DNA from 4 places in the Methylocystis sp. WRRC1 genome. Region 2 is predicted to be linked to each of the others. Evidence: predicted binding sites of a transcription regulator. Region 2 holds the regulator's gene; each other region holds the start of a gene.
What was found. The regulator LexA, encoded in region 2, represses DNA repair genes until DNA is damaged. The targets are predictions, from matches to a motif close to TGTTCNNNNTGTGTTCNG.
Positions count from the first base shown of each region.

Region 1: LG047_RS09790 (ImuA family protein) is a predicted target of LexA. The motif match lies at 2,598-2,615, and genes of this name have one in related genera.
Region 3: ssb (single-stranded DNA-binding protein) is a predicted target of LexA. The motif match lies at 2,263-2,280, and genes of this name have one in related genera.
Region 4: LG047_RS11115 (PA0069 family radical SAM protein) is a predicted target of LexA. The motif match lies at 2,591-2,608, and genes of this name have one in related genera.

Region 1 covers NZ_JAJFZJ010000001.1:2,026,987-2,031,193, forward strand. The annotation lists gene LG047_RS09780 (lysylphosphatidylglycerol synthase domain-containing protein) at 1-123, opposite strand, end outside; gene LG047_RS09785 (DNA polymerase Y family protein) at 270-1,802, opposite strand; gene LG047_RS09790 (ImuA family protein) at 1,726-2,553, opposite strand; gene LG047_RS09795 (four-helix bundle copper-binding protein) at 2,745-3,092, shown strand; gene LG047_RS09800 (cytochrome c family protein) at 3,158-3,463, opposite strand; gene fabI (enoyl-ACP reductase FabI) at 3,501-4,207, opposite strand, start outside.
Region 2 covers NZ_JAJFZJ010000001.1:3,475,388-3,479,594, reverse strand. The annotation lists gene LG047_RS17035 (ComEC/Rec2 family competence protein) at 1-1,622, shown strand, start outside; gene lexA (transcriptional repressor LexA) at 1,748-2,461, opposite strand; gene LG047_RS17025 (murein L,D-transpeptidase family protein) at 2,627-3,850, opposite strand; gene LG047_RS17020 (acetyl-CoA carboxylase carboxyltransferase subunit alpha) at 4,041-4,207, opposite strand, start outside.
Region 3 covers NZ_JAJFZJ010000001.1:3,731,279-3,735,485, forward strand. The annotation lists gene LG047_RS18260 (TadE/TadG family type IV pilus assembly protein) at 1-245, opposite strand, end outside; gene LG047_RS18265 (TadE/TadG family type IV pilus assembly protein) at 247-861, opposite strand; gene LG047_RS18270 (hypothetical protein) at 1,234-1,623, opposite strand; gene ssb (single-stranded DNA-binding protein) at 1,633-2,148, opposite strand; gene LG047_RS18280 (dicarboxylate/amino acid:cation symporter) at 2,309-3,622, opposite strand; gene uvrA (excinuclease ABC subunit UvrA) at 3,747-4,207, shown strand, end outside.
Region 4 covers NZ_JAJFZJ010000001.1:2,300,639-2,304,845, reverse strand. The annotation lists gene LG047_RS11125 (CHAD domain-containing protein) at 1-844, opposite strand, end outside; gene LG047_RS11120 (homospermidine synthase) at 1,049-2,482, shown strand; gene LG047_RS11115 (PA0069 family radical SAM protein) at 2,776-3,888, shown strand; gene LG047_RS11110 (hypothetical protein) at 3,997-4,207, opposite strand, start outside.

The DNA.
Region 1 (4,207 bases), 1.4 Mb from region 2:
GATCTGGCCGGCGCCGTGAGGCAGGCGCTGGCTCAGTGTCTCGAAGAAGCTTTTTCGCTGCGGGGCCACGACGACAGGCAGGCGGGGTTGAGGTGAAATGGCGAGATCCTCGTCTTTTTGCATTCTTTGTCTCGCGGGCTTCGGGCCCGAATGGACGGAACTGCGCTTCTTTGCTCGCAAGAGTGGCGCCGTCGCAGCGACTTCGACCGGAAATCATGACGTTTGAATGACGTCGAGCCATCTTCAGGTTGGAGCGGCGAAGACCTGGATCAAGAGAGGCCATGCACATACCAGCGCGGCCGGCCGGCCTCGCGCCCGTAAAGCCCCTCGCGAAACAGCCAGAACAGCAGGCCCTGCGCGTCCTGCGCATGGAAATAATCGCGCGTCAGCCCGTCGTCCCCGGCGCCCCACCAGGGCGGCGCGATGCGCTCCGGGCCTTCATAGGCCACGATTTCATGCAGCGCGCGCCGCCAGCGGAAGCGCAACGGAGGGCCGTCGGGGGCGAGCGCCATGGCCTCGATCGGCTCGGGCCGCTCGAAGAGGCGCAGCGGCCGCGGCGCCTCCTGCGCCGGAAAGGCGACGGGCGCCGGGCCGGAGGCGGCCGGGACGGCGGCGACCGCGAATTCCGGCAGATGCGTCTCCTGTGGATGAAGCCGCAGCACGCGGCGCAGGCCGAGCCTTGCGCCGAGACGGTCGAGAAGATCGGAGAGATCCCGATCGTCCGGCGCGCCCTTCGGCGGCGCGACGAGCGTCGTCTGCGGCGTCTCGAAACTCTCGACCTCGCTGGCGCAGAGCCGGAGCACGTCGAAGCCATAGCCCGCGTCGAGCCCCTCCTCCGTGATCGCCGCAAGGCGCTCGATGAGCAGCGCCGCGAGGCGGGAGGGCTCGCGCAGCGGCCGGCTCGTCCCGGCGGAAAGATGTTTCACGGCGCCGTCGACGCGGTAGAAAACGGCCTCCAGCCGCCGCGCGCCGACGCCGGCGCGCGCAAGCATCGGGCAGAGGTCGGCGGCGAGGAGCCGCAGCGTCGCCTCCACATCGGCGCGCCGGGTGAGCCCGTCGATGAAGCGCCGCTCGGCGATGAAGGCCGGCGCCTCGAAGCGCGGCGTGATCGGATCACGGATGCGGCAGGTCAGCGCGTCGAGCCGGGCGAGCGCCGCCTGTCCGAAACGCGCCGCGAGCGGGGCGCGCGGGCGGGCGAGGAGATCGCCGATCCGGCGCAGGCCGGCCCGGCGCATTCCTGCCAGCGCCTCGGGATCGAGGCCGAGCGCGGCGGCGGGCAAGGCGGCGGCGATCCGGTCGATCTCCTCCTGCGGAGTCTCCGGCGCGACGAGCCGCAGGGTCGAGAAGCGCGCCAGCGCCCGGGCGAGGGCGGGACCCGGCGCGATCGCGGCGCGGGCGGAAAAGCCGAGGGCCGCGAGACGGCCTTCGATTTCCGCCATCAGCGCATTCTCGCCGCCGAAAAGATGCGCCGCGCCGGAAACGTCGAGCAGCACGCCGTCCGGCGGATCGGCGGCGGCGAGCGGGGTGAAGCGGCGGCTCCAGTCGGCGAGCGTCCCGACCAGCGCGGCGTCGGCGCGGGGATCGGCCTCCGCAAGCGCGAGCGCCGGGCAGCGGGCGCGGGCGTCGGCGACCGCCAGGCCGGGATGAAGGCCGAGCTTCTGCGCGCCGGCGTCGACGGCCGTGAGCCGCTCGGCCCCCTTCACCCGGGCGTAGACGGCGAAGGGCTCACGCCCGGCGCCGCCGCGCCGCCGCAGCAGCCGGTCGGTCGCAAGACGGGGCAGGAAGACGCTCAGGAAACGCATGACGAAACACCACTCTTTCGGGATCGAAGGCGAGATCGCGCCATTGCCCTGGATCGATCTCGCCCGTCTCGCCCAGCAGGCCCGCGCGGGCTTTCGTCACCCGCAGCCGCCAGGCGAAGGGCGCGGCGGGCGAGAGCGCCGGGCGGGGACGCGACGGCGGGACAGGAGCGGCGGCGATTTCGAGGCGAAGTTCGGCGGCGCTGGAGAAGCGCGTCGCCTCTGCCCCCTGCGCGACGACGAGGCCGAGGCCGCCGCCGCGCCGCGCCGCGAGCAGCAGGCGGCGCGACGCGGAAAGATCGTAGAGACGCGCGGGCAGGAAGCTCTCGGCGACCACCGCCGCGCAGGCTTCGCTCCTCAGCGCCTCCTCCATCGCCCAGAGAGTTTCGCGCGGACGGCGGACGCGAATGAGCGCGAAGCGGGAGAGGTCCATCCCCGCCGCCGCGAGGCCGCGCCCGTAGGGCAGGCCGAATTCGCCGGCGCTGAAATCCTCGACGATCCAGACCAGCGCCCCGCCGCCGCGCGCCGCCCGCGCCCGCAGCGCAAGCGCCAGAGCGAAGGCGCCCGCTCCCGGCGCGTCCGGCGGGCGGGCCGGCAAAAGCTCGCTCAACCCCGCGCGGCCGGGAGAAAAAAGCGCGTCGATGGAGTCGCGCGCGCCTTCGCGGACGCCCCGCGCGACCCCGTCGCGCGCCTCGATGGCGGCGATGCGGCGGCGCAAAAAGCCGATACGTTCCGAAACGCCGCCCTGCGACATCGGTTGCGAAGTCCCCGAGTTTGGAAAGATCGCCCTCATGGCGATGTTCGATATTTGTTCTCACGCGCCACGAGAGTCAAGCGAAAGAGTCCGGGCGTCGCCGCCAGGCTTGATTACGTCTACATATGGCCCAGCTAACCAAAGGGGCCGACGCGGATGAACGCGTCGATCGACCGATCGGAGGACGCCCCATGCACAAAATGTCCAAGGAGATGCAGAGCTGCGTCGACGAATGTCTGCGCTGCTACCAGATGTGCTTCGGCATGGCGATGACCCATTGTCTCGAAACGGGCGGCGACCATGTGAAACCGAAACATTTCCGCGCCATGATCAGCTGCGCCGAAATGTGCCGCAACGCCGCGCATATGATGCTGATGAAATCGCCGCAGGCCAGACATATCTGCGAGGATTGCGCCGAGGCCTGCGAAGCCTGCGCGAAGGAATGCGACGCCCTTCCCGACATGAAGGATTGCGCCGCGCAATGCCGCCGCTGCGCAGAAGCCTGCCGCAAGATGGCGGGACAAAAGATGGCGGCGTGAGAACCGGCGCTTGCGTCTCACGCAAGCGCCAAGCCGCTCCGGCGCGACAAGGGACGCGCTCGCCGCTACTTCTTCTTGAGCCCCAGAATATAGGCCGCCAGGGAATCGATCTCCTCCGGCGCGAGCATGATGTTGGGCATGTTTTTATGCGAGGAGCGCAGGAAGACCTTCAGCGACAGTTCCGTCGTCGAGACCATATTCGCGACCTCCGCGAAGCGCGGCGCCTTGGGGTCGGGACTCCTGGCCTTGGCGTCCGCGTCGATGGCGTGACAGGCGGCGCATTCGCTCTTTGCGAGGCGCTCGCCCACGGCCGGATCGACGCTCTGCGCGCGAGCCGGGAAAGCGGCGGCGAGAGCGCCGATGAAAGTCATTACAAGCGCCAGCCTCATTCGCGTCCCCCCTTGCGCCTCACTCGCCGCCGTTGAGATCCTCCGGCCGCGGCTGCAGCATGATGTTGTAGCCGGCGTCGACGAGATGGATTTCGCCGGTCACGCCGCCCGAAAGCTCGGAAAGGAAATAAAGCGCCGAACCGCCGATTTCGTCCAGCGTGATCATTCGCCGCAGGGGGCAATGCTGCTTCTGGAAGGCGCCCATCGCCCGCGCGCCGGTGATGCCCGCGCCGGCCATGGTGCGCACCGGCCCCGGCGAGATGGCGTTCACGCGGATGCCGCGCGCGCCGTAATCCGCTGCGAGATAGCGCACGGAGGAATCGAGCGCGGCCTTCGCGACGCCCATGACATTATAGTTCGGCATGACATGCGTGCCGCCGCCGAAGCTCACCGTCACCATGGAGCCGCCCTTCTTCATCAGCGCCGCCGCGCGGCGCGCGGCCTCTGTGAAGGAGAAGCAGGAAATCACCATCGTGCGGATGAAATTCTCGCGCGAGGTGTCGGCGTAAAGCCCCTTCAGCTCGCTCTTGTCGGAATAGGCGATGGAGTGGACGAGAAAGTCCATCTCGCCCCAGTCATATTCGAGACGCGCGAAGACGTCGTCGACCGTCGAAATATCCTCGGCGTCGCAGGGCAGCACGAGGGAGGAGCCCAGTTCCTGCGCAAGCGGCTTGACGCGCTTGCCCAGCGCCTCGCCCTGATAGGTGAAGGCGAGCTCGGCGCCAT
Region 2 (4,207 bases):
GCCGCATCGAGGTCATGCCGCCGCCCGATCCGGCGCCAATTTCGCTACGCTTTTTCGCCGCCATCGATCGCGCGCGAAATGCGCTCGCCCTGCGCGTCTATCGCACGATCGACGGCGACGCGGGCGCCATCGCGGCCGCCATGGTGACAGGCAAGCGCGATTTCCTTTCCGGTAACGCGAAAGACCTCATACGCCGGGCCGGCATCTTTCACATCATCACCATCTCTGGCATGCAGATGACGCTCGTCGCCGGCATTTTCTTCGTCGGTTTCCGGCGCCTCCTCGCAATGTCGCAGACGCTGGCGCTCAACTACCCGATCAAGAAATGGGCGGCCGGGCTCGCTATCCTCGGCGCCATTCTCTACGACATCGCGACGGGTTCGCGCGTCGGCACGGAGCGCGCGCTGGTCATGACGCTCATCATGCTCGTCGCCGTGTTGTTCGACCGCGCGTCGCTCTCCATGCGCAATCTTGCGCTCGCCGCCTTTTTCATCATCGCCTTCGAGCCGGAGGCGCTGCTCGGCGCGAGTTTTCAACTTTCCTTCGCCGCCGTCGCGGCGCTGATCGCGGTCTATGAATGGCGCGGCGATTATCTCGGACGAAGCCGCGCGCGCCCTGTCGGCCCGAGCATGCGCGGGCGACTTGCGGAACTGCGCGAAGCCCTGGTCGAGCGATTGCTGCACGGACCGGGCGCGGCGCTTCTCGCGACCCTTTGCGCCACCTCCGCCACCGCCTCCTTCATGGCCAATGATTTCCACGAGCTCAGTCCATATGTGCTGGTCGGAAATCCGCTGACCCTGGCGATCATCGAATTTTTCGCCGTGCCTTGCGCGCTGATCGGCGCGGTCCTCTATCCTTTCGGCCTCGACGGCTTCGTCTGGCGCTATCTGAAGATCGGGATCGATCTCGTCATCTATCTCGCGGGGCTGATCGCGAGCGCGCCGGGGGCGAGCCTGCATGTGAAGGCTTTTGCGCCCTGGGCGATCGTCTTTCTCGCGCTTGCCGTTCTGTCGGCGGTGCTATGGCGGACGTGGTCGCTCCGGGCGACCGCGATACCGCTGGCGCTCGTCGGCCTGCTCGGCGCGAAAAACGGGACGGGTTTCGATCTAGCCGTTCCGCCGGCGGGCGACTCGGCGGCCTTCCGTTCCGCCTCCGGCGAAATCGCCCTTCTGGGCAAAAGACCGAGCGTCTTCGCGTCCGAACAATGGTTGCGCGCCGACGCGGATTCCCGCGCGGCCGCAGACGCCGGAGCTGGCGTCGCCTGCGACGATCTGGGATGCGTCGGAAGACTGTTCGACGGGCGCATCGTCGCCCTTGTGAATGAGCGCGGCGCCTTTCTGGAAGACTGCGCGCGCGCGGCGATCATCGTCACGCCGCTTCATGCGCCCGAAGGTTGCGCCGCGCCGATCGTCATAGATCGTCGCAAGCTTGCGGAAGCGGGCGCGATTTCCCTGCGACTGAAGGGCGAGAAGATCGAATGGACGAGGGCGCGCGGCGTCGACGAGGATCGACCGTGGTCGCAGGCTCCGCAGGAAAGGCGCGGCCGGATCACCACGCCCGAGGCCTCTGAAATTGAAAGCGACAATGACGACGCTCAGGCGGCGGAGCCGCTGGACGACTGACCGCGGTTTTTTTTGCATCGCCCCTGCTTCAAGGCGCTGCGGACTGGAGGAAGCTTCGCTCCGGCCCCGGGACGCCCGCCGCGCCCCCATTCGCCATGCGCGGGCATGGGGCGAATGCGGGCCAATCAGTATTTCCTCAGGAGGCTCACGAGCTTCCCCTGAATACGCACGCGATCCGGCCCGAAGATGCGCGTTTCATAAGCCGGATTGGCCGCTTCGAGCGCAATCGAGGCGCCGCGTTTGCGCAGACGCTTCAACGTCGCCTCCTCGTCGTCGATGAGAGCCACCACGATGTCGCCGGTGTCGGCGTTGTCCTGCTTCTTGATGACGACCGTGTCGCCGTCGAGGATGCCGGCCTCGATCATGGAGTCGCCCCGCACTTCCAGCGCATAATGCTCGCCGCTGGTCAGAAGGTCGGGCGGCAGGCTGATGGTGTGGCTGCGGCTCTGGATCGCGGAGATCGGCGTGCCGGCGGCGATCCGGCCCATGACCGGAATCGCCACATTCTGCTCGGTCTCCTCCTCCCGCCGCTCGTGCAGCGGCCGCACACGGCCGAGATTGCCCTCGATTACAGCCGGCGAGAATTTTCCGCCCCGCGACCCTCCGCCGCCGCGCGGCGTCGCTGATTCAGGCAGGCGCAGCACCTCGAGCGCGCGGGCGCGATTGGGAAGACGGCGGATGAAGCCCCGCTCCTCTAGCGCGAGGATCAATCGGTGAATCCCCGACTTCGATCTCAGATCGAGCGCATCCTTCATCTCGTCGAAGGACGGCGGCACGCCGGACTCCTTCAGGCGTTCATGTATGAAGCGCAGAAGGTCGCTTTGCTTCTTTGTCAGCATCGAAAGTTGGCCCCTGAACTCGCGCCGTAGCGTCGACACAGACCCGCAGGGGAGCCTGGATCGCTCAAAAACAAATCATGAACGATTCATATGCGTTCCCGGTGCGTTCCGCAAGCCTAATGTCAGGGAGCTGTTAACTGGAGCTGGCGCGGAGGCGCCGCCGCTCTAATGGGCGGCGGCTTTGTTCTTTGTCGCCGGATCGGGGGCGCCGGGCTTCCGGGGAGCCGCTTTCTTGATCGAGCTCGTCGGGCTGTCGTCGCTGGCGAGCGCCTGCATCTCGCGGCGGTCGTCGGGCGCGAAGGCCTGCGCCACCGGATGCGGCGCCTCTGCCTCCCGGCTCTCGGCGGCGGCCTTGGCGGCAGCGACCGTCACGACGGGCGATTTGGCGGCGAGCTGCGTCGCGGCCTTGCCGGCGCCGCGGGCCGGTTTTTCCTCCAGCGCGATTTCGACTGGCGGGGCGATCGCCTCGGGGCGGCTCACCTCGGCGACGCGCGAGGCGAAGGCCGGGTTCTGACCGCCGTCCTGATAGACGACGCGAACCGGCTTCACGCCGCTTTCGGCGAGCTCGGCCACCTTGGCGTCATCCTTGGCAGCCTTTTCGGCGACCTGGGCCGCGATCTCCGGATTGTGCTTCAAGGGCGGACAGGCCGAGGCCGCGTCCATATGTCCCGCGGGCGTGGCGTTGAAGACATAATGACGGCCGCAGAAGGCGACCTGCGGCTCCTCTTTCGTCACCTCGAAGTGATCATTGCCTTCCTTCAGGTTCTTCCAGAAGCCGATGTTCGGGTCGAGCCGGTGCTTGGCCAGATTTTCGGCCGTCATCTTGAAGGGATAGGACTGCATCTGGATTGCGCGCTGGCCGCCGCCGAAGGAGGAGCGGGCAATCGCGTAGATTTCCGCGATCTGCTTGTCGGTCATGGAGAAGCAGCCGGCCGACGAGCAGGCGCCATGCACCATGATGGTCCCGCCGCTATGCCCCAGCGCGCGGTCGAGCTGGTTCGGGTAGCCGACGTTGAAGGACAGGTAATAGGCCGAATTCGGGTTCATCTGCGCCGGCGTGATCGAATAGAAGCCCTCCGGCACCTGGCGGTCGCCCTCGCGCGTCTTGGGGCCGAGCTGGCCCGACCAGCGGCACATGGGGAAGGTTTTGAGATGGACGTAGCGGCCGTCGGACCGCATCTTCCAGATCTCGAGCTCCGCCTCTTTCTTGTAGGCGCGGATGAGCATCGGCGCTTCCTTCGTCGTGCCGACCTTCTCCATCAGCGCGACCGTCTCCGGCGGAATGGGCGCGAGCGAGCGGTGCGAAAAGCCCCCGTCCTCGCAGGCCGCCAGCGTGAAGGCGGCGAAGGCCGCAACAACCGCAAACGGCTTGAAACCCTGGAAATTCATGCGACCCGCTCCCCTTTGCGCGACGCCCCCGCGTGTCCGAGAACCTTTACACGCCTGCGCGTAACGCAATCCTTACCCGGCGTGACGGCTGACCTTCCGCGCCGACCCGCATTTAGACCAAACATTGGGACGAGAAAGTGTCCGTGGCGCCATCCGGGATGGTGAAAACCGCAAATTTGCCGGATTTACCTTAACGCTTTTCCTCGATCTTTCGGCCCATGGCGAGGAACTTCTCGGCCCGGGCGTGGCGAAGCTGCTCGCGCGAAAGATTGGTAAGCCGCGACAATTCGAGGGAAACCGCGTCGCCCACGGCGGCGATGGCCGCCCTGGGGTCGCGATGAGCGCCGCCCGAGGGCT
Region 3 (4,207 bases), 260 kb from region 2:
ACCATCACGGAATCCCGCGCGGCTTTCAGGTCGACCGGCTCGACGCGGGTCGTTTGAGACAACATCTGGGCGATGGAGTGCGCCGTATTCTCGAGCTGGCGCCCGGCCCAGGCGTAGCGATCGAGCTCGATGAAGCCGAGCAGCATGAGGCCGAGCACCGGAAGCGCGAGGCCGAATTCGACCGCCGCGAAGCCGCGGGCGTCGCGCAGGAGATTCTTGTTCATCGGCAAGGCGTCGCGCGTCATGTCAGCACCCGACGTTGGAGGTGGGGAAGGGTTCGTTCTTGAACGTCGCCGTCGACTGGACGAGCCGGGTCTTGCGGCCCTTGTAGGTCGTGCTGCTGGGGAAAATCAGCGCGGTGGTGAGCAGCGGCGCGGGATAGGCGGCGCGGATCACCACATATTTTTTCGCGCCGCCGACGCAGTAGGCGTTCTTCGAGTTGTCGAGCTGCGGAGGCTTCAGTCCGCTCTTCGTCGCATTGACGAAACTGCCGTAGTCCGGCGTGTCGAAGGCCTGCACGTCGACATAGAGATCGGCGCAATTCATGATTGCCGGCAGTTTGGGGCACATGATCTTCGTGCGGAACTGATTGGCGTCGAGCGCCTTGCCGCCGACCGACTGGTTCTGCACATAGCCCGTCATGATCTGGCGCGACGCCTGCTGCACGACGGCGTCGAGGCGCGACTGGGCGAAATTGCCGTAGCTGTATTCGAGGATGGCGACGATCAGCAGGAGAAACGGCAGGGCGATCAGGCCGAATTCGACCGCCGCGAAGCCACGGGAATCATGAATCAAATTGGCGCAATTGCGCGGAGACGGACCGGCGAGGCGCCGGAAGGAACTGTTAACGTGTCCGATCATTTTACCCGCTCGTCTGTCAACAGGCGGCGCCGCTAATGGCGGCGCCTTCGCTGGTTTTCCGCCGGTTTCAGCCCCGCCGAGGCGCGGCTGAGACACAGCTTGTGACGTGCGAGAGTGTTAGCGTTTCCTTAACGAATCCTTCCGCCGATATTTGAAACTTCGAGACAATTGAAACTAGTTTTGACGCATCTGCCCTTAAGGTTAAGTCCGGCGGCGCCGCGCGGGACCCGCAGGCAGGCGCTGTGTCGACAAATATGTATACATTTTCAATGGTTTGCCTAGCCCGATCCGGGTAGCTTGCTTGCGCCGATCCGCGCGAGCGGCCAGGGTCCGGACGCCTGTAGCGATCTCGCCATTTTCTGTTGAAACGCGCTACCGGACGCCGCTGTCGCAACGGATTGTGATTTCCGTAAAGGCTCCGGGCGCCACGACAATCGGCTCATTGCTCTGGCAGCGCGGCAGGATGGTCGTGGAGCGAATCTGATAGCGTCCGGGCGGCAGCGCGATTTCGAACCGGCCCTCGGCGTTCGAGGAAAACCTCCAGCTGCGCCGGGACCCCGCAACTCTCTCCACTATCAGAGAAGCGGCGAACTTCCTCTCGGCGCATCCCGGCTCGGGCGGAAAGGACTCGGCGCCGCAACGAGGTCCCAGGGTGACGAGCCCGCGAATTCCCTGCGCGCCGGGCTGGGCCGCCATCGCCGTCGTCGTGACCGCCGCAAAAGCAAGGGCGAGCGCGGCACGGAAACGACGGCCTGAAAACATGACCTTCTCCTAGAACGGAATATCGTCGTCGAGCTGGTCGGAGAGCCGGCCGGCGGGGGCTGACGGGCGCCGCTCGGCGGGGGCCCGCTCCATTGGCGACGAGCGTCCAAAGGAGCCGCCGCCGCTCTGGCCGTAGCCGCCGCCCTCATAGTCGCCCTCGCCGCGGCCGCCGCCCTTGCTGTCGAGGAGGGTCATCTCGCCCCTGAAGCGCGGCACGACGACCTCGGTCACCTTGCGCTGATTGCCGTCCTTGTCCGTATATTCGCGGGTCTGCAGCTGGCCTTCGAGATAGATCTTGGCGCCCTTGCGGCAATATTGCTCGGCGATCTTGCCCAGCGCCTCGTTGAAGATCTGGACATTGTGCCACTCGGTGCGGTCCTTGCGTTCGCCGGTCGCCTTGTCGCGCCAGGACTCGGTCGTTGCGAGCGAGAAGGAAACGACGCGGTCGCCGGAAGGAAAGGTCCGCACCTCGGGGTCGCGGCCCAGATTGCCGACCAGAATGACCTTGTTGACGCTGCCCGCCATGACTCTCTCCAATTGCTGAGATGCGCGGCACTCTAGTCCAATCGAGGACAATCTGGCGCACGCCCGCGCCTTGTCCACAGATCATCCATGCGCAGCGCCCTTGCACAGCCGATATGTTCTTTTTTTGTTCTAGCAGCCCGGGTCTGGCGGCGCAAGCGCGTCATTCTGTCGAGACGGCGGTTTCCACGTCCGACGGGTCTATCCGCCGTTTCAGCCCTTCCTGCAGCTTGTCGCGGTCCAGCTCGCCCTCCCAGGCGGAAACGACGATTGTCGCCACGCCATTGCCGATGAAATTGGTCAGCGCGCGGCACTCCGCCATGAATTTGTCTATGCCGAGCACCAGCGACATGCCCGGCGCGAGCTGCGGATCGACGGCGGCGAGCGTCGCGGCGAGGGTGACGAAGCCCGCCCCGGAGACCCCGCTCGCGCCCTTGGAGGTCAGCATGGCGACGACGAGGATCGTCGCCTGATGCGCGAAATCCAGCTCGACGCCCATCGCCCGCGCTATGAACAGCGTCGTCAGCGTCATGTAGATGTTCGTGCCGTCGAGATTGAAGGAATAGCCGGTCGGCACGACCAGCCCGACGACCGGCTTGGAGCAGCCGAGCCGCTCCAGCTTCTCCATCAGCGGGGGCAGGGCGCTCTCGGATGAAGAAGTGCCGAGAACGATGAGGATTTCATCCTTCAGATAGGCAAGCAGCCGAAAGATGTTGAAGCCGACAGCCGCGGCGATGAGCCCAAGCACGACGGCGATGAAAAGCGCCGCCGTCAGATAGAAGGAGCCGATCAGTCCCGCGAGCGACAGCAATGCGGCGGAGCCATATTTGCCGACCGTATAGGCCATGGCCCCGAAGGCGCCGATGGGCGCGGCTTTCATCACGATGGCGATGACGCCGAACATGGCGTGGCCGGCGTCGTCGACGAATGTGCGCATACCCCGGCCGCGCTCGCCCAGCGTCAGCAGCGCGAAGCCGAACAGCAGGGAGAAGAGCAGCACCTGCAATATTTCTCCCCTGGCGAAGGCGCCGATCGCGCTGTCGGGGATGATGTCGAGAACGAAATCCACGCCGCTGCGCTTTGCGGCGAGTTCCGTATATTTCGTGATCGCCGAGGGGTCCGGCTTGCCGGCGAAGCCCGCGCCGGCTTTCAGAATATTGCCGACGAGAAGGCCGATGACGAGGGCGAAAGTCGAGACAATCTCGAAATAAATCAGCGCTTTGACCCCAACGCGGCCGACTTTTCTGGCGTCCTCTATGTGCGCGACGCCCGAGACGACCGTGCAGAAGATGATCGGCGCGATCACCATCTTGATGAGCTTGATGAAACCGTCGCCGAGCGCCTTCACCCATTCCTGCGCGGCGGTCTGGGGCGCCAGCCAGCCGAACAGCGCGCCGAGCAGAATGGCGACAAGCACCTGGACATAGAGGTGGTGGTGGAGGGGCTTTTTCGCCGGGGCGGTGGACTGCGCTGTCATGGCGCCGCTGATAGGCCCGGCGGGACGACAGGGCAACTGCAAGCAAGGTGGATTTGCGGCGCGGTCCGTGGCAGGAAAGGCGCAGGCGTCGGGCGCCGGCGCCGATCATGCAAGTTCTCAAGACATGGCGAGCAGCACAAGGAAATCCGCCCAGGCGGTGGAGAAGGTTTTTTCCGACTCGAAGACCATCGCCATTCGTGGCGCGCGCGAGCACAATCTCAAGAATGTCGATCTGACGATCCCGCGCGACAAATTCGTGGTGTTCACGGGCCTGTCCGGTTCGGGCAAGTCATCGCTCGCCTTCGACACGATCTACGCCGAGGGGCAGCGCCGTTACGTCGAGTCGCTCTCCGCATACGCCCGGCAGTTTCTGGAGATGATGCAGAAGCCGGACGTCGACCAGATCGACGGGCTCTCGCCGGCCATTTCCATCGAGCAGAAGACGACATCGAAAAATCCGCGCTCCACCGTCGGCACGGTGACGGAAATTCACGATTACATGCGCCTCCTGTGGGCGCGCGTCGGCGTTCCTTATTCGCCGGCGACGGGACTGCCCATCGAGAGCCAGACCGTCTCGCAGATGGT
Region 4 (4,207 bases), 1.2 Mb from region 2:
GCAGCGGCGTCACCGTCTCCATGTCGTTGAAGGCGCCGAGTCCGTCCTGCAATTCGGCGAGCGCGCGGGAAAATCTGCGCGCGCCGCGCCGATGCGGGAAAAGGCTCTGGAAAAACTCCGCGCCATAGCGCGCCTTTTTCAGCGCGATGCGCGCCTGGTGACGATCCTCGGGCGACAGATCAGCCAGTCCCCTGCTTTTTTTCATCACGCGCTTGCGCAGCCGCGTCAGCGCCGCTTGCGCAAAGCCTTTCGCAGAGCCCTCGTCGCGCGCGTCCGCCGCCGCATTCCAGTCGCGCAGCTCGATCGCCGCCCGGAACTCCGCGACGAATTGCACCGCCTGCGTTTCGTCGAGCTTGGCGCGCGCCTGCGCATAGGCCGTCGCGCGGCGCGACGCCACGGCGTCGAGCAGCGCAAAGAAACTCGGCTCCTGCTCAAAGGCCGCGCGCGGGCCGGCCTCGAGCATCTCGCGAAACACGTCCCAATCTCGCGCGGCGCCGAGAACGGACGCAATCGCCTTCGCGCGCTCGCGCGCGGCGTCTAACGCCGGTCCCGACAGCGCGTTGCGGAACAGGCCGATGGCTGCGCGCAGCCTGCGCAGCGCCACCCGCATCTGGTGGACGCATTCCGGATCTTCCTGCGCCCGCAACGCTCTTGCATTGGCTTCGAACTGGTCGAGCGCGGAGAGGAAGACGCAAATCGCGGCGTCCTCCGTCGAGTCCTCGGGAGAGAGTTTTACTGGCCGCGCCTTCTGCGGTCCGGCTGACGCGGGCCCGGCCACGACGTCGCGCCGCGGCGCCGATCCCCCGGCGGCGGGAGACTCCCGGGCCTCCGCCGAACGCTTCATGTCCGAACCTCCGCGTTTCGCGCCCCGAAACTGAAACGAAGCTTGCGTCACAATCAAGCGTGGCCGCGGCGGGAGGCGAGACGGAGCGCCCGAAAGCCGCGCGCCGGCCGGGGCGATCGAAAGCCGCGGTCCCGCCGGGCTTGATTATCACACCCACTCTTGCTTTATCGCAGCGCAACAATCATTCCCGCAGGAGACCCGCCCATGTCCGTCTGGCCCGTCTATGGCAAAATCACCGGCCCGATCGTTCTGATCGGATTCGGCTCCATCGGGCGCGGCATCCTGCCCCTGATCGAGCGCCATTTCGACTTCGACAAGAGCCGCTTCACGGTCATCGATCCCGTCGACACGCATCGTCGCCTGCTCGACGAGCGCGGCGTCGCCTTTATCAAGACCGGCCTCACGCCGGAGAACTACCGCGAGGTGCTGACGCCGCTCCTGACCAAGGGCGACGGACAGGGCTTCATCGTCAATCTCTCGGTCGACGTCTCCTCACTCGCCATCATGCAGCTAGCGCGCGAACTGAAGGCGCTTTATGTCGACACGGTCGTCGAGCCCTGGCCCGGCTTCTATTTCGACAAGAGCAAGGGTAACGAAGGCCGCACCAATTACGCCCTGCGCGAGACGGTCCTCGAGGAGCGTCGCAAGAATCCGGGCGGCTCCACCGCCGTTTCCTGCGTCGGCGCCAACCCCGGCATGGTTTCCTGGTTCGTGAAGCAGGCGCTGGTGAACATCGCCAAGGACACGGGCGTCCTCGACCGGGAGCCGACGACCCGCGCCGAATGGGGCGCGCTGGCGCAGAAGCTCGGGCTCAAGGGCGTCCACATCGCCGAGCGCGACACGCAGCGCGCCCGCGACCCGAAGCCCCGCAACGTCTTCGTCAACACATGGTCAGTCGAGGGCTTCGTCTCCGAAGGCATGCAGCCCGCCGAACTCGGCTGGGGCACGCATGAAAAGTCGCTGCCGGACATCGGCCGCACCCATTCGACGGGCTGCGGCGCGGCGATCTATCTGCTCTCTCCCGGCGCCAACACGCGCGTGCGCACATGGTGCCCGACGCCGGGGCCGCAATACGGCTTCCTCGTCACGCACAATGAGTCGATCTCGATCGCCGACTATCTCACCGTGCGCGACGCCTCCGGCAAGGCCGTCTATCGCCCGACCTGCCATTACGCCTATCACCCGGCCGATGACGCGGTGCTCTCGCTGCACGAGATGTTCGGGCAGGCCGGCAAGATGCAGGACAGCTGGAAGATTCTCGACGAGAACGAGATCGTCGACGGGATCGACGAACTGGGCGTGCTTCTCTACGGCCACGCCAAGAACGCCTATTGGTACGGCTCGCAGCTTTCGATCGAGGAGACGCGCGACCTCGCTCCCTACCAGAACGCGACCGGCCTGCAGGTCGCCTCCGCCGCGCTCGCCGGCATGGTCTGGGCGCTCGAGAATCCGGAGGCCGGAATCGTCGAGGCTGACGAGGTCGACTACAAGCGCTGCCTCGAAGTGCAACTGCCCTATCTCGGCCCGGTGAAAGGCTATTACACCGACTGGACGCCGCTCTCGGGCCGCCCCGGCCTCTTCCCGGAGGACATCGACGAGAGCGACCCCTGGCAGTTCAAAAACATTCTGGTGCGCTGAAGCCGCAAAAAAAAGCCGATCCATTTACGCGCGCGCCGCCTCCCAAGGGGCGGCGCGTTTTTTATTGCCGGAACGAATCCGCCGAACGCCTCTTGCATCCCGAAATTTTGTTCTATAATTGTTCTTTATTCTGGTTATGTTCCGCTGCGGCAGGTCGAGCCATGGCGGGGCATGGAAGTCCCCAGTGAGTTGCGTTGCGTGTTGCGTCTGCGTGGGAGGCCCGGCTGTCGCGCGCTTTCGTCGCGACGGAGCGAGGGCCTCCCGTCACTGTCACGGAACGGGTGGAGTTCGTCATGGGCCATTTGGCGGAAATTGCGCCAGACGCGGGGGCGCGGATCGGCGGGTTGATCGACGCCGAGCGCCGGCGCGGACGCGGCGCGGTCTCGAAGCGCAGCGGGCGCTTTGAAAAGGAGACCCGCGAGGAAATCGACGACGGCTGGGGCGGGCTCGGAACGCTGGACGCACTGAAGACCAATATTCACGTCGAGAAGCCGCGTTCGATCATCACCAAGAACGATTCGCCCGACATTTCCTTCGATCGCTCGATCAATCCCTATCGCGGTTGCGAGCATGGCTGCGTCTATTGTTTCGCGCGGCCGACGCACGCGTATATGGGCCTGTCTCCCGGCCTCGATTTCGAAACGGAAATCTTCGTCAAGGACGGCGCGGCGCAGATTCTCGAGCGCGAATTGTCGGCGCCGAACTATGTCCCGAAGATGATCGCCATCGGCTCCAACACCGACCCCTATCAGCCGGCGGAAAGACGCCACCGCGTGATGCGCTCGATTCTCGAAGTGCTGGCGCGCGCGAAACATCCGGTCGGCATCGTGACGAAATCGGCGCTGGTGCTGCGCGATCTCGATCTGCTCGCGCCCATGGCCGAGCAAGGCCTGGTGAAAGTCGCGCTGTCGGTGACGACGCTCGATCCGCGTCTTGCGCGCATCATGGAGCCGCGCGCCGCGACGCCCGAGCGCCGGCTCGACGCCATCGAGAAGCTCGCCGCGGCCGGCGTTCCCGTCGCCGTGATGACCGCGCCGATCATACCGGCTGTCAATGACGAGGAGATCGAGACGATCCTGACCCGCGCCCACGCCGCGGGGGCGCGGGAGGCCGGCTATATCATGCTGCGCCTGCCACTCGAACTGCGCGACATTTTCAGCGAGTGGCTCGTCGCCAATTTTCCCGACAAGGCGCGGCGCGCCCTGTCGCTCGTGCGCTCCACGCGCGGCGGGAAAATCTACGACGCCGCCTTCGGCAAGCGCATGACCGGCGACGGCCCTTACGCCTGGATGATCGGGCGCCGATTTGAGGTCGCCGCCAAGCGCCTCGGCTTTTCGCAGACGCGACTGCGGACCGATCTCTTCGAACCGCCGCGGCGCTCGCCGCAGCAGCTCGCATTGTTTTGAGCGCGGCTGGAGCGCGTTCAGGAAAAGTGCAGGCGGTTTTCCGCTTGAACGCGCGACAGAAAATGAAGCGAGAGCAGATTCGGAGAATTCAAATTCGCCGAATTTGCCCTAGTGCTTCAATGAAAAGAAGAAACGCAGCAGCACGATGAGCGCCGCGACGGCGGCGACGCCGAACAGGCCGTAGAAAATCTGCATCGTGGCGCTCAACAGCGGGCGGCGCCCCCCATAGCTCCCCGGCGCGGAGCGATCGACCGTCGATTCGGCCAGGAAGCGATAGGTCGCCACACGGCGCGGCGTGTTCTCGCCAATGATGTAGGAG